Regions from separate parts of the Streptomyces sp. NPDC055955 genome, predicted to be linked through region 1. Evidence: riboswitches for the same ligand, from Rfam matches in the RefSeq annotation. Region 1 holds a riboswitch; the other holds the start of a gene.
The links. Region 1 has a riboswitch for S-adenosylmethionine ahead of ACFC96_RS15755 (aminotransferase class V-fold PLP-dependent enzyme). Riboswitches for the same ligand answer to the same signal wherever they lie in the genome.

Region 1 (7,625 bases):
AGAGCGTCTACATCTGGCCGATCGGGCACATCAGCGCGCTGAACTTCGCGCTCGGTATGACGCTCGGCGTGGCCCTGTTCTGCATCGGCGCGGGCGCGGTCCACTGGGCCCGCACCCTGATGTCCGACGTGGAGGTCGCCGACGACCGCCACGCGATCTCGGCCGAGCCCGAGGTCAAGGCGAAGGTCCTGGCGGACTTCAAGCAGGGCGCCAAGGAGTCGCAGTTCGGCCGGCGCAAGCTGATCCGCAACACGCTCTTCGGCGCGGTCGCGATGGTTCCGCTCTCCGGCATCGTCCTCCTGCGTGACCTCGGTCCGCTGCCGGAGGACAAGCTCCGGCACACCGCGTGGAAGAAGGGCAAGCTCCTCGTCAACGTGAGCACGAACCAGCCGATGCGTCCTTCGGACATCGTGGTCGGCTCGCTCACCTTCGCCAAGCCCGAGGGCCTGGAGGAGACGGACGAGGACTTCCAGCAGGTCATGGGCAAGGCCGCCCTGATGCTGGTCCGGATCCAGCCGGAAGACATCAAGGACAAGCAAGAGCTCGCGTGGGGCCACGAGGGTGTCGTCGCGTACTCGAAGGTCTGCACCCACGTGGGCTGCCCGATCTCCCTGTACGAGCAGCAGACGCACCACGTGCTCTGCCCCTGTCACCAGTCCACCTTCGACCTCTCCGACGGCGCCCGCGTCATCTTCGGTCCCGCCGGCCACGCGCTTCCGCAGCTGCGTATCGGCGTGAGCGACGAGGGTTACCTGCAGGCGCTCGGCGACTTCGCGGAGCCCGTCGGTCCTGCTTTCTGGGAGCGCGGATGAGCACTACGACGACCAACGACGCGTCCTCGCGCGAGAAGGCGCCCGCCGGTGAGCGGGTGGCCGACTGGGCGGACGGCCGGCTCGGGATCTACTCCCTGGCCAAGGCCAACATGCGCAAGATCTTCCCGGACCACTGGTCCTTCATGCTCGGTGAGATCTGCCTCTACAGCTTCATCATCATCATCCTCACGGGTGTGTACCTGACGCTGTTCTTCCACCCGTCGATGAACGAGGTGACGTACCACGGCAGCTATGTCCCGCTCCAGGGGCAGCTGATGTCGGAGGCGTTCAACTCGACCATGCACATCTCCTTCGAGGTGCGCGGTGGTCTGCTGATCCGGCAGATCCACCACTGGGCGGCGCTGATCTTCCTCGCCGGCATGTTCGTGCACATGATGCGCGTGTTCTTCACGGGCGCGTTCCGCAAGCCGCGTGAGATCAACTGGCTGTTCGGCTTCCTGCTGTTCGTCCTCGGCATGTTCACCGGCTTCACCGGTTACTCGCTCCCGGACGACCTGCTCTCCGGCACCGGTGTCCGCTTCATGGAGGGCGCGGTCCTGTCCGTGCCGATCGTCGGCACGTACCTGTCGTTCTTCCTCTTCGGCGGCGAGTTCCCGGGCGGCGACTTCGTCGCGCGGTTCTACTCGGTCCACATCCTGCTGCTGCCGGGCATCATGCTCGGTCTGGTGGTCGGCCACCTGATCCTGGTCTTCTACCACAAGCACACGCAGTTCGCGGGCCCCGGAAAGACGAACAAGAACGTCGTCGGCATGCCGCTGCTGCCGGTCTACATGGCCAAGGCGGGTGGCTTCTTCTTCCTGGTCTTCGGTGTCATCGCGGTCATCGCCGCGATCGCGTCGATCAACCCGATCTGGGCCATCGGCCCGTACCGGATCGACCAGGTCTCCACCGGCGCGCAGCCCGACTGGTACATGGGCTTCTCCGAGGGCCTGATCCGCTTCATGCCGGGCTGGGAGATCAACCTCTGGGGTCACACGCTCGTCCTGGGTGTGTTCATCCCGCTGATCATCTTCCCGCTGGTCCTGGTGGCCATCGCGGTCTACCCGTTCATCGAGTCCTGGGTCACCGGCGACAAGCGCGAGCACCACATCCTGGACCGCCCGCGCAACGTCCCGACCCGGACCGCGTTCGGTGCCGCCTGGATCAGCTGGTACTTCGTCCTGCTCGTCGGTGGCGGTAACGACCTCTGGGCCACGCACTTCCACCTGTCGATCAACGCGATCACCTGGTTCGTGCGCATCGGGTTCTTCGTCGTGCCCGTGCTGGTCTTCGTCGCCACCAAGCGGATCTGCCTCGGCCTCCAGCGCCGCGACAAGGACAAGGTGCTGCACGGACGCGAGTCCGGCCTCATCAAGCGCCTGCCGCACGGTGAGTTCATCGAGGTCCACGAGCCGCTCGGCTCCGACGCCCTGCACACCCTCACCGCGCACGAGCAGTACGCGCCGCTCGAGATCGGCCCGACGGTCGACGAGAACGGTGTGGAGCGCAAGGTGTCCGGCACGCAGAAGCTGCGGGCCAAGCTCTCCGAGGGGATGTACGGCGAGGACAGCCAGATCCCCAAGCCGACTGTCGAGGAGTACAAGGAGATCACCAGCGGCCACGGCCACCACTGATCACCTGACCTGACCCCATGGTCGCCACGGTGAGAGCCCCGTCCAGGCACTGGACGGGGCTCTTTGCCGCTCTCCGGGCTGGATAGGGTGGCCTTGTTCCCATACACACGAAAAACCAGGAGCGGCAGATGAATGCTGTGACCCCCGCAGGAGGCAATACCGCGGCGGGCCGTTCCTGGCCCCAGATCCTGAACGGCCTCCTGGAAGGGCGCGACCAGAGCGCCGACGACACGGCCTGGGCCATGGACCGCATCATGCGGGGCGAGGCCACGGACGCGCAGATCGCCGGTTTCGCTGTGGCCATGCGCGCCAAGGGCGAGACCGTCGAGGAGATCTCCGGCCTCGTACGGGCCATGTACGAGCACGCGAACGTGATCGAGGTCCAGGGCGACACGGTCGACATCGTCGGCACGGGTGGCGACGGCGCCAAGACGGTCAACATCTCCACGATGTCGGCGATCGTCATCGCGGGCACGGGCGCCAAGGTCGTCAAGCACGGCAACCGCGCCGCCTCGTCGGCGTCCGGCGCCTCGGACGTCCTGGAGAAGCTCGGCGTGAATCTGGAGCTGTCTCCGCAGCGCGTGGCCGAGGTCGCGGACGAGGCCGGGATCACGTTCTGCTTCGCCGTGAAGTTCCATCCGGCACTGCGGCACGTGGCGGCGGCGCGCGGCCAGCTGGGCATCCGTACGACGTTCAACTTCCTCGGTCCGCTGACCAACCCGGCCAGGGTGCGGGCGCAGGCCGTCGGGGTCGCCGACGCGCGGATGGCGCCCATCGTGGCCGGTGTCTTCGCCGAGCGCGGACACTCGTCCCTCGTCTTCCGCGGTGACGACGGCCTGGACGAGCTGACGACGACGGCGACCTCGCGGATCTGGGTGGTCCGGGACGGCGCCGTGCGCGAGGAGGCCTTCGACCCGCGGGACGTCGGCATCGACCTGGTCCCGGTGTCCGCGCTGCGGGGCGCCGACGCGTCGTACAACGCCGAGGTCGCCCGCCGTCTCCTGGACGGCGAGAGGGGCCCGGTACGGGACGCGGTCCTCCTCAACTCCGCGGCGGCGCTCGTCGCTCTCACGCCCGGCGACGGTCCTCTGACCGACCAGATCCGGGCCGGCATGGACCGCGCCGCCGAGTCGATCGACTCGGGCGCCGCGAAGAGGACGCTGGAGCGCTGGGTGGCGGCCAGCAACGCGTGAGCGCGTAGGGCACGGAGGGTGGGGAGGTTGCCGGACGGCGCCTCCCCACCACGCTCCGTCCGGGATGCGGACACGCTGTTGCGATGAAGCGATCGGCTGGCATACTTCTCGGCAGGTCATGAGTGACAGCGATTAGGCCCCGGCTCGCTGTCCGGCAACCCTCCGTCCGTGGCGGGGTGCCCCGGGTGAAGACCAGGCAGTGCACAGCAAGGTGCTCTGCAAGCGCGGACCCCTGCACACCCTGGGGTCCTGGTCCTCAAGGGAGCAGTCTCGTGAGCAAGCGAATGCGATAGGGCATCTCCGCCCCACCTCCGCACACCCTTTTCCTTTTCAGCTGCGCCGTCGAGCCATCGGCTCCGGCGTGGTCAATTCGCTTGCCTCTCACGGGAGTTCGCCATGTCTGTCTCCACCGCTGCCGCCGACCAGTCGCTTTGTACCCCTCTGCCGGTTCTCGGCCGGGATGTCACCGTTCCGCTCGTCACCGGGGGCGAGGTCACCTACGCGGCGCTCGACTACGCGGCCAGCGCCCCGGCGCTCCAGCGGGTCTGGGACGACGTGGCGGCCTACGCGCCGTACTACGGCAGCGTGCACCGCGGCGCCGGGTACCTGTCGCAGCTGTCGACCGACCTTTTCGAGAACTCCCGCGTGACCGTCGCGGAGTTCCTCGGCTGCCGCGCGGACGACCAGGTGATCTTCACCCGCTCGACCACCGACTCGCTCAACCTGCTCGCCGCCGTGCTCCCCGCCGACTGCGAGGTCTTCGTCTTCGAGACCGAGCACCACGCCTCGCTCCTGCCGTGGCGCGACGCCCGCGTGACCTACCTCAACGCGCCGCGCACGCCCGGCGAGGCCGTCCGGACCCTGGAGAGCGCCCTCGCCGACCGCGACCCGTACGGGCCCGCCCTGGTGTGCGTCACGGGTGCCTCCAACGTCACCGGCGAGCTGTGGCCCGTCCGTGAGCTCGCCGCCGCGGCCCATGCCCATGGCGCCCGTATCGTCCTCGACGCCGCGCAGCTCGCCCCGCACCACCCCGTCGACATCCAGGACCTCGACGTCGACTGGGTCGCCTTCTCCGGGCACAAGCTGTACGCGCCCTTCGGCTCCGGTGTCCTCGCCGGCCGCGCCGACTGGCTCCAGGCCTCCGAGCCCTACCTCGCCGGCGGCGGCGCCTCCCGCAAGGTCGCGCGCCGCGCCGACGGCGGCGTGGACGTCGAGTGGCACGACAGCGCGGCCCGCCACGAGGCCGGTTCGCCGAACGTCATCGGCGTCTACTCCATCGCCGCCGCCTGCAAGGCCCTCACCGAGGCGGGCTTCGACTCGCTCGTCGCCCGTGAGCAGTACCTGATCGGCAAGGTCCGTGACGGGCTCGCCGCCGTGCCCGAGGTGAAGGTGCTCTCGCTGTTCGGCGACGACGCCCCGCGCGTCGGTGTCATCTCCTTCGTCGTCGAGGGCTGGAACAGCTCGCACTTCGCGGCCGCGCTCTCCGCCGAGTACGGCATCGGGGTGCGCGACGGCCTCTTCTGCGCCCACCCGCTCGTGCGCACCCTGCTGGGCAGCGACCCGCAGTCGCAGGGGGAGTGCGGGGCGCCCGAGGCCGCGCCCGGCGAGAAGTCCCTCAACGCCATCCGCGTCAGTTTCGGCGCAGGCACCCCGGACGAGCACGTCGAGCGCTTCGTCCGCGCCGTCACCGAGTTGGTGCGCGACGGCGCGCGCTGGAACTACCGCACGGAGGACGGGCGTTGCGTCCCCGCGGTGTGATCCGCGCACCGCACCGGACATGACGAAGGCCGCCCCTCGGGGCGGCCTTCGGTCGTCTTGAGCGGGAAGGATCAGGAGTCGAGCCCGATCGCGAACGCCGCCTCCAGGTCGTGCTGCGAGTAGGTGCGGAACGCGACGTGCGTGTCCGTCGCCTCCACGCCCGGGATCTTGCTGATCTTCCCGGGGATGACGTCCGCCAGGTCGTCGTGGCGCGCGACGCGCACCATGGCGATCAGGTCGTACGTACCGGTCACGGAGAAGACCTCGCTGACGCTGTCGAGGGCGGCGATCGACTCGGCGATCTCGGGGATCCGGTCCACGCTGGTCTTGATGAGCACGATCGCGGTGATCACGGCTGGCTGTCTCCCTCGGTGGCCGTGGCTGGGGCTGCTTTCACTCTAGCTCTCCCGTCTCCCGCCCCTGCCCGTGCGCAGAAGCCCTGGGCGCCCCCCTCTTTCCGCCGTAGCGCATCCACGCGTAGAGGAAGCCGACGGAGAACCCGACCAGGTGCGCCAGGTACGCCACCCCGGGCCCCCGGCTGCCCTGCCTCGCCGCGGCCCACTGGAGCGCCGCCCAGAACGGCAGCACCACCCACGCCGGGAACCTCAGGGGGAGGAAGAACAGGAACGGGAACAGGCTCGTCACGCGCGCCCGGGGGAAGAGATACAGGAATGCCCCGAGCACCGCGGAGATCGCCCCTGAGGCGCCGACCAGGGTCTGCTCGGAGCCCGCGTACGCGATCGCGTAGCCGAGCAGCGCCACGCAGCCCGAGAACAGGTAGAAGAGCGCGAACTGGAGGTGGCCCATGCGTTCCTCGACCATCGCGCCGAAGACGTACAGGAACAGCATGTTGCCGAGGAGGTGCAGCCAGCTGCCGTGGACGAAGAGGGCCGTGACGGTGGTGAGCGCGGCGCGTGGGGAGCCGGTGAGCAGCTGCGAGGGGATCACGCCCCAGCGGGCGAAGTAGTCGCTCTGCGCGGCGAGCAGCCGGTCGCCCGTGCCGTAGGCGGGGTTGAGCCCGGACGCCGGGGACAGCAGGAAGGCCACGCAGCACAGCGCGATCAGCCCGTACGTCACCGGTGCCGGCTGGTTCCTGACGGCCGCCCTGACCGTCCTGCCGGCCGCCGCACCCCAATTGTCGATCATGTGGCAGATCATGACGTAACGGTGCACACCTGCCCAGACGGCCTGCCGGAATTCCCCACTGTGGACGCCCGCGCGGGGGGTACCCGTCAGGCCGTAGGGTTACGGGCACCACGCACCACGGAAGACGTACGACCCCGAAAGAAGGCGAAAGCCCCGATGACGGTTCCCCTGCCGACCGCCGAGACCCGTTGGCGCTGCACTCTCTGCGGCAACCTCACGCGTTTCGACGTGACCCGCTCGTCGAAGGTCGTCGAATATGTGCACCTCGACCTCGCGGGTGACCCGACCGTCGAGGAGCGCGAGGTGGTCAGTGAGACCATCGAGTCGGTCCGCTGCCGCTGGTGCAACGCGGTGGATCAGGTCGAACTCGTGGACAGGCCGGGTGCCGGCTCCTGAGAGGGAGCGGAACCCCCGGAAAATACGGACATTGAGGTGACGGATGGTGGAGAGCGAAGGCGGGGAGGCCGGGGACGGCACCGCTGAGGTGCTCGACCGGCCGTTGCCCGAAGGTGTGCGACGCCGGGTCGTGCAGATCGTCTCGGACGGCTTCGGCGGTCTGACGGTCGCCGAACTGCCGTCCCAGTTGCGGCAGTATGCGCGCTTCACCCCGACCCGGCGCGCCAAGTTCGCCGGCAATGCGATGGCTGCCGCCGTGGAGAGCGACACGCTCTTCCGTCAGCGCATCGGCGAACGTCTCAGGGAGGCCCAGCCGGAGCTCGCCGGCGCCCTGGACTCCGGGGCGCCACCGCCCGCCGCCGACCCCCTCGACGTGGCCGCCGCGGCCTATGTGCTGCGGCCCACGGGCTGGGTGAAGCTCGTCGCGGCCGCCGGCGAGGAGGCCGTGCGGGCCGACGCCGAGCGCGCCGACGAGGAGGCGAAGGCGGAGCTGGAGCGGCTGCGCGCGGAGGTCGAGGCCGCCCGCGAGCAGACCAGGTCCGAGACCGAACGGCTGCGCGCGGAGCTGGAGTCGGCGAAGAAGGAGGCCGATTCCCTCCACCGCAAGCTGCGCAGCGCGCTCAGTGACGTCAAGCGCGGCGAGGCGGCCCTGCGCAAGGTCCACGGCGAGACCGAGGCCGTGCGGG
Region 2 (7,625 bases), on a different contig from region 1:
CAGCCCTCGTCGGAGACGACCGGGACCTCCTTGGCGACGAGGTTCATGCCGTCCCTGATCGGGTTGACCAGTGCCACGTCGGCCAGCCGGTACGCGGCCAGGGAGCGGGCGAAGTCGTCCTTCACATGGAGCACGACCGGGGTCCAACTCTGCGTACCGAATCGGGAGTTGATCTCCCCGGCGACCCGGGACACCTCGTCCGTGTACTCCCGGTAGACCGCCAGGTCCTGCCGTGACGGGTACGCGAAGGCGACGTGCACCACCCGCTCCCGCCACTCGGGGTGCTCATCGAGGAGGAGCCCGTACGCGCGCAGGCCGCGCACGATGTTCTTCGACAGCTCCGTGCGGTCCACGCGGACGATCACCTTGCGGTCCGGGCCACCGATCTGCTCCCGCAGCGAGGCGAGCCGGTCCTCGACGTCGGGGCGCCGCGAGCGCTCCCGCAGGAAGTCCGCGTCCGCGCCCAGGCCGTGCACCCCGATCTGCGCACCGGACGTGCCGCCCACCACGGCCTCGCAGCACGCCGTGAACGTGTCCGCCCAGCGGCGCGTCAGGAACCCGAGCCGGTCCGCGCCCAGCATTCCGCGCAGCAGCTGCCCGGCGATGTCGTCCGGCAGCATCCGGAAGTAGTCGACCGGCGCCCACGGGGTGTGCGAGAAATGCCCGATGCGCAGGTCGCCGCGCAGCTCCCGCAGCATCCCCGGCACGAGCGCCAGGTGGTAGTCCTGCACGACGACCGCGGCGCCCGGCCCGGCCTCCGCGGCCAGCGCCTCGGCGAACGCCCTGTTGTAGGCCTCGTACGACGCCCACTGCGCACGGAACTGCGGCCCGAAGACCGGCTCCAGGGGCGTCTGGTAGAGCATGTGGTGGACGAACCAGAGGACCGAGTTCGCGATGCCGTTGTACGCGTCGGCGTACACCTCGGGGTCGATGTCGAGCATCCGCACGCCGGGCTCCGCGACGCCGCGACGCACCGCCTCGCGGTCGCCTTCGCCGAGGGCCGCGCACACCCACACCGCGCTCGCGCCGTCCGGGTCCTGTCCGATCGCGGAGAGCCCGGAGACGAGCCCGCCCCCGCCGCGCCGCGCGTCGAGCGTCCCGTCGGCCCCGAGCTCGTACGAGACCGGACCGCGGTTGGACGCGACGAGGATCTGTGCACCCTGCGTGGAAGCCATACGGGCAAACGTAGCCCGGCCCGTAAACGCTCAAACGTACGGCCGGACTCCGTGGGAGCCCGGCCGTATACGATCCGTCGTTCGCCCGCCGCGACGGTTACCCGCGCGGGTCAGTCACGCCGGCTGCGCGCCGCCGCCACCGCGAGGACGCCGAGCCCGCACAGGGCCCCCGCGAGACCGCCGTACAGGAGCGTGTCCGAGTCACCGGTGTCGGCCAGCTCGCTGCCGCGCGGCCGGTGCGACTCCCGAGGTGGGGCCGGGCGGGCCTGCGCCCGTCCGGCGGTGATCACCGAGGTGCACGGGTCGGCTTTGACGCGCGGGGCCTTGGGACAGTTGGTGCGCGGCACGTCGGCCGTCACCGTGATCACGGTGGCCCCGCCCGCCGTGCAGGGCGCCTTCACGCGCTGGGTGATGACGACCTTGCCGTGGGCCGCGACGTCACCCTTCCAGACGTACACGGACCCCCGCTTCGTGACGCTCCCGGCGGAGGCGACCGGGACCGAGCCCGCCGTCACGGGCCACTCGACGGCGGCGCCGGTGCGCTTCCTCGCCGAGAAGTCGGTGATCGTGACGGTGTTCCCGCTCTCCCCGCACGGCGGCACGGCGGGCCGCTCGGGCACGCTCGTGATGCGCAGGGCGGGCGGGGCCGGGGGCTGCGGCTTCTCGCTCAGGGTGCCGTCGGGGCCGGCCGCCTTCGGGCTCGCCGTCCCGGTGACCTCCAGGTCGGGGACCGGGACGGACAGGGCGAGCGCCGAGGGGAGGTAGGTGTCGCCCTCGGTGGTGAACGTCAGCTCGGTGGAGGTGGCGCCGGGCGGGACGGTCCCGGGGGGCAGCTCGAACTCCTTCGCGTCGATGCCCAGGCTGTCGACCGTCCTCGGGGCGACGGCACCGTCGCCCTCACCGACGAAGAAGCCGTCGGTGTCGCCGGTCTGGGCTTCGGTGACGTTCCTGCCGTCGACCAGGAAGCGGTCGCCCGGCGTGTTCCGGTCGCCCTCGTACGCGGCGACGCCCGCCCGCACCGCGCCGCCGCCCGCGCGGTGGAAGCCGTCCACGCCGATCGTGGTCGCCGGCGAGACGGAGCGCTGGAGGACGTGTCCGCCGTAGACGTACACGTGGCGACGCTCCGGCGCGTACCTGGGGTCCGGGGCGCCGTACTCGTAGACGACCGTCATCGACCAGCCGGCCACGCAGCCCTTGCCGTTGGGCGCCCAGACGCCGCCGACCGCGACGGGGACGGGCGCGCCGGTGCCGGTGACGCCGGCGAACATGCCCGTGACGTCGGCCTCGCCCGTGTAGTAGTGCGGGCCGTCGGCGGTCGCCGGGTCCCGGACCAGGACCTCGGCGGAGACCTTGGCCGGCGCGCCGCCGTTCACGCCCAGGACGGGCACGGCGGCGAGCGGAGCGCCCGGCGAGGGCCGCACATCGGCGCCGGAGATGTCGCACCGCGCGAGCTGCGCGCCGCTCGGGCCCTTGTACGTACCGTCGTTGCCGCCGAAGAACAGGCGGGCGTAGGCCACCTTCGCGCCCGGCGGGATCGTCACCCGGCCGGTGCTGGAGCCGTAACCGGCCGTCGTGGCGGCCGTGTTGACGCGCTGCATCACGAACGTGTCGTTGTTGTCGCCGCCCTGCCCGCCGGCGGCGGCCGCGCAGCGCTCCGCCAGGTCGGCCGGGGCGGACTGGCAGCCCATGACCGTGTTGCCGATGGTCGCGAAGTCGCCGTACAGCGACGCGTCGTAGCGCTTGGCGAACGGCGCCACCACGTCCGCCGCGGCGGGGGCCGCGGCGACGAGAGCCGTCAGTGCGGTGGCCGTGGCGACGAGCGCCCCGGCGGTGCGGGTCGCGGCTGCGCGCAGCCGTCGCTCACCCGAAACTTGTCTGAGCCACATAAAGGGCAATGTAGGCAAAACATACGATTGCCCCCGGCTACGCCACGCGGCGCTCCGTGTACTCGGTGATTTCGGTCATCGGGGGGCGTTCCTCGGTGTCCACGGTGTGCGTGCGCGGCTCGAATCCCTGTTCCCCGCGCTCGAACTGGGTGAGCACCGGACGTACGAGGTGCCCGCGCGCGAGGCGCAGCTGCGCGGTGCGGTAGATCGCCGCGGCCATCCGGCCGAGCGCCTGCCCGTCCTGGTGCCGGTGCTTGCGCACCCCCACGTCGACCTGCCCGAGCGCGTCGAGGCCCACCGTGTGCAGCGCGTCGACGAGAAGACCGAGCTCGACTCCGTAACCGACGGGGAACGGCAGGCGCTCCAGGAGCGATCTGCGGGCCGCGTACTCGCCGCCGAGCGGCTGCACGAACCCCGCGAGCAGCGGCCAGTGCAGATTGAGGAGGGGGCGCGCCACCAGCTCCGTGACCCGGCCCCCCTGGCCGGCGGCGGACCCGAGCGGGCGGTCGTACATCGCCTTCACGAAGTCCACGCCGGGATCCGTGAGCAGCGGGCCCACGATCCCCGAGACGAAGTCCGCGGAGAACTCCTTCAGGTCCGCGTCGACGAAGCAGACGATGTCGCCGCCCGTCGCGAGCAGCGAGCGCCACAGCACCTCACCCTTGCCGGGCACGGCCGGGATCCTCGGCAGGATCGCGTCCCGGTGCACGACGCGCGCTCCGGCGGCCCGCGCGACCTCGGCCGTGCGGTCCGTCGAGCCCGAGTCGATCACCACCAGCTCGTCGACCAGCGGCACCCGCTCCGTCATCAGGGCACGCCGGATCTCGGCGACGATCTCGCCGACCGTCTCCTCCTCGTTCAGTGCGGGCAGCACCACGCTCACCGAGGTGCCCGAGGCCCGCTTCGCGGCGATCAGCTGAGGGAGCGGACGGTCCGACACCGACCAGGAACGCCTGCTCAGCCAGCGCTCTACTTCTTCCAGCACGGTGCGCGGCTCCTCACTGTCTGAACTGTCTGATCACGAACTGTGATCCATCTCGCGGTTCGGACGACTATCTCAAGCGTCCGGGCCTTCGGTTACAGTCTTGAACAACGCCGGTGACCATCGCATGTCGGGGTCGCCGCCGCGCTTGAGTGATCAAGCGCCAGTACAACAACCGAATAGCGCTCATCCAGAGGGACAGAGGGATACGGCCCGTTGAAGTCCCGGCAACCCTCCCGCCGACCTTGTCGAGGTCCAGGTGGGGAAGGTGCCAATTCCGTCTCGTGGCGAGATGCGCCGCGAGGAAGATGAGGAGAAAGGGCCTCGCCATCATGGCTGCGCAGACTGTCGCCACCACCACTTCCGTTGATCTGGGACCCGCCTCGGCGCTTTCCTGCCGCGAGTGCGGCACCAGCTTCCCGCTCGGACCGATCTTCGCCTGTGCCGAGTGTTTCGGGCCGCTCGAAGTCTCCTACGACCTGCCGGTCGGCGACCCCGAGTCGCTGCGCAAGGAGATCGAGGCCGGACCCGCCAACATCTGGCGCTACGCCCCTCTCCTGCCCGTCCCGGCCGACGTCGCCGAGAAGCCGAACCTGAACCCCGGCTGGACCAAGCTCGTCAAGGCCGACAACCTCGCCCGTGAACTCGGCGTGGAGCAGGGCAAGTTGTTCGTCAAGGACGACTCCGGCAACCCCACGCACTCCTTCAAGGACCGCGTCGTCGCCCAGGCCATCGAGGCCGCCCGCGCCTTCGGCTTCACCACCCTGTCCTGCTCCTCCACCGGCAACCTCGCCGGCGCCGTCGGCGCCGCCGCGGCCCGCGCCGGCTTCCGCTCCTGCGTGTTCATCCCGCACGACCTGGAGCAGGGCAAGGTCGTCATGGCCGCGGTCTACGGCGGCGAACTCGTCGGCATCGAGGGCAACTACGACGACGTCAACCGCTTCTGCTCCGAGCTCATCGGCGACCCGCTCGGCGAGGGCTGGGGCTTCGTCAACGTCAACCTCCGCCCGTACTACGGCGAGGGCTCCAAGACGCTCGCGTACGAGATCTGTGAGCAGCTCGGCTGGCGGCTCCCTGACCAGCTGGTCATCCCGATCGCGTCCGGCTCCCAGTTCACGAAGATCGACAAGGGCCTCCAGGAGCTGATCAAGCTCGGCCTCGTCGAGGACAAGCCGTACAAGCTCTTCGGCGCCCAGGCCGAGGGCTGCTCGCCGGTGTCCGTCGCCTACAAGGGCGGCCACGACGTCGTGCGGCCGCAGAAGCCGAACACGATCGCCAAGTCCCTGGCCATCGGCAACCCGGCCGACGGCCCGTACGTCCTCGACATCGCCCGCCGCACCGGCGGCGCCGTGGAGGACGTCAACGACGAGCAGGTCGTCGACGCGATCAAGCTCCTGGCGCGGACCGAGGGCATCTTCGCGGAGACCGCGGGCGGTGTGACGGTCGGCGTGACGAAGAAGCTGATCGAGGCCGGCCTGATCGACCCGACGCTCACCACCGTCGTCCTCAACACCGGCGACGGCCTCAAGACCCTCGACGCGGTCGCCGAGACGTCCCAGGCGACCGCCACCATCCGCCCGAGCCTGGACGCGTTCCGCGACGCGGGCCTCGCCCACTGAAGACCCGCGCACTCCCGCGACCCCCGCACGGAAAGGCTGCAGCCCCCATGAGCGTCAACGTCCGCATCCCCACCATCCTGCGCACCTACACCGGCGGCAAGGCCGAGGTCGCCGCCGAGGGCGCGACCCTCTCCGAGGTCATCGCCGACCTGGAGAAGAACCACACGGGCATCGCGGCCCGCGTCCTGGACGACCAGGGCAAGCTGCGCCGCTTCGTGAACGTGTACGTCAACGACGACGACGTGCGCTTCGAGCAGGGCCTGGAGACGGCGACGCCGGCGGGCGCGGGCGTCTCGATCATCCCGGCCGTCGCCGGAGGCTGACCGTCGGGCACCGTGCCGGCGGCTGATCGCCCGGCCTTGCGAGGCCACACAGAGTCACCTGAATTGCCCCCTCCGCGAGAGAAGCGGAGGGGGCAATTCTGCAGGGTTGAGCGCGGTAGAGTTGGGAAGCGAGCTTCGCGCCTGTGCCGAGCGCATATATGAAGTCGGCCGCCGTCCGACAAGAAGCAGCCAAAGTGCCCAGCCCTTATCGGGTGTTCGTGGCATTTGTCGGGCCCGAGTTGCCCCGGAATCCAATGACTCCGCCGCTTATTACCGCTCTGCCGTGCCCAGAATTCTCGTCCGATTGACCTGTTGCAGACGGCAGTTGGGCAGATACATTCAGCCGCGGTCGACGCGTTCCGGCGCACACCTCCAACCAATGGGGCGTGAGGTCTGACCCGGGTCCGCGAAGTGCGGGCCTGTGCAAGGGCCAGTAATAGGGGAGTTAGTCATGGCTCAGGGCACCGTCAAGTGGTTCAACGCGGAGAAGGGGTACGGCTTCATCGCGGTCGACGGTGGTGCGGATGTATTCGTCCACTACAGCGCCATCCAGATGGACGGATACCGCACCCTTGAAGAGGGTCAGCGAGTCGAATTCGAGATCTCGCAGGGCCAGAAGGGTCCGCAGGCGGACATGGTCAAGCTCGCCGTCTGATCTCGGCGCGATCGGCCACCGACACACTCACGCCGAGAGGCCCGTACCCCGCGAGGGGTACGGGCCTCTCGTGCGTGCGCGCGCGGTCCGCGCGCGCCGCCCGCGGGGACCGCGCGTCTGCCGGAGGCGCTTGCACTCTCCTAGGTCGAGTGCTAATCATTGCGTTAGCACTCTGAAGGTGAGAGTGACAGAACTTGGATCGGGTCGGTGAGGCTCGCAGGCCGGGTGGGGCAAGGAACCACACGGCACGCAGGCCGTCCGTCGCGGGCACCAGCACGGTCCGTTTTGCGTTTCCACCCCGTCCGGGAGGACCACTTCACATGGCCAAGATCATCGCGTTCGACGAGGAGGCACGGCGCGGCCTCGAGCGCGGCATGAACCAGCTCGCCGACGCCGTCAAGGTGACCCTGGGCCCCAAGGGTCGCAACGTCGTCCTCGAGAAGAAGTGGGGCGCCCCCACGATCACCAACGATGGTGTGTCCATCGCCAAGGAGATCGAGCTCGAGGACCCGTACGAGAAGATCGGCGCCGAGCTGGTCAAGGAGGTCGCGAAGAAGACGGACGACGTCGCCGGTGACGGCACGACGACCGCGACCGTCCTCGCCCAGGCGCTCGTCAAGGAAGGCCTGCGCAACGTCGCGGCCGGCGCCAACCCGATGGCCCTCAAGCGCGGCATCGAGAAGGCCGTCGAGGCCGTCTCCGCCGCCCTGCTCGAGCAGGCCAAGGATGTCGAGACCAAGGAGCAGATCGCTTCCACGGCCTCCATCTCCGCCGCCGACACCCAGATCGGCGAGCTCATCGCCGAGGCGATGGACAAGGTCGGCAAGGAAGGCGTCATCACCGTCGAGGAGTCGCAGACCTTCGGTCTCGAGCTTGAGCTCACCGAGGGCATGCGCTTCGACAAGGGCTACATCTCGGCCTACTTCGCCACCGACATGGAGCGTATGGAGGCGTCGCTCGACGACCCGTACATCCTCATCGTCAA

Region 2: another riboswitch for S-adenosylmethionine. It lies ahead of thrC (threonine synthase); the one in region 1 lies ahead of ACFC96_RS15755 (aminotransferase class V-fold PLP-dependent enzyme).

What each region holds. Positions count from the first base shown of each region.
Region 1 covers NZ_JBHJYS010000006.1:465,858-473,482, forward strand. Annotated here, with positions in the region: gene ACFC96_RS15740 (Rieske 2Fe-2S domain-containing protein) at 1-812, shown strand, start outside; gene ACFC96_RS15745 (cytochrome bc complex cytochrome b subunit) at 809-2,446, shown strand; gene trpD (anthranilate phosphoribosyltransferase) at 2,575-3,639, shown strand; SAM riboswitch class IV at 3,754-3,870, shown strand; gene ACFC96_RS15755 (aminotransferase class V-fold PLP-dependent enzyme) at 4,036-5,397, shown strand; gene ACFC96_RS15760 (Lrp/AsnC family transcriptional regulator) at 5,469-5,750, opposite strand; gene ACFC96_RS15765 (rhomboid family intramembrane serine protease) at 5,791-6,543, opposite strand; gene ACFC96_RS15770 (hypothetical protein) at 6,700-6,939, shown strand; gene ACFC96_RS15775 (NYN domain-containing protein) at 6,983-7,625, shown strand, end outside.
Region 2 covers NZ_JBHJYS010000003.1:409,641-417,265, reverse strand. Annotated here, with positions in the region: gene ACFC96_RS07940 (trehalose-6-phosphate synthase) at 1-1,175, opposite strand, end outside; gene ACFC96_RS07935 (hypothetical protein) at 1,286-3,061, opposite strand; gene ACFC96_RS07930 (glucosyl-3-phosphoglycerate synthase) at 3,099-4,046, opposite strand; SAM riboswitch class I at 4,227-4,358, shown strand; gene thrC (threonine synthase) at 4,376-5,662, shown strand; gene ACFC96_RS07920 (MoaD/ThiS family protein) at 5,710-5,985, shown strand; gene ACFC96_RS07915 (cold-shock protein) at 6,437-6,640, shown strand; gene groL (chaperonin GroEL) at 6,961-7,625, shown strand, end outside.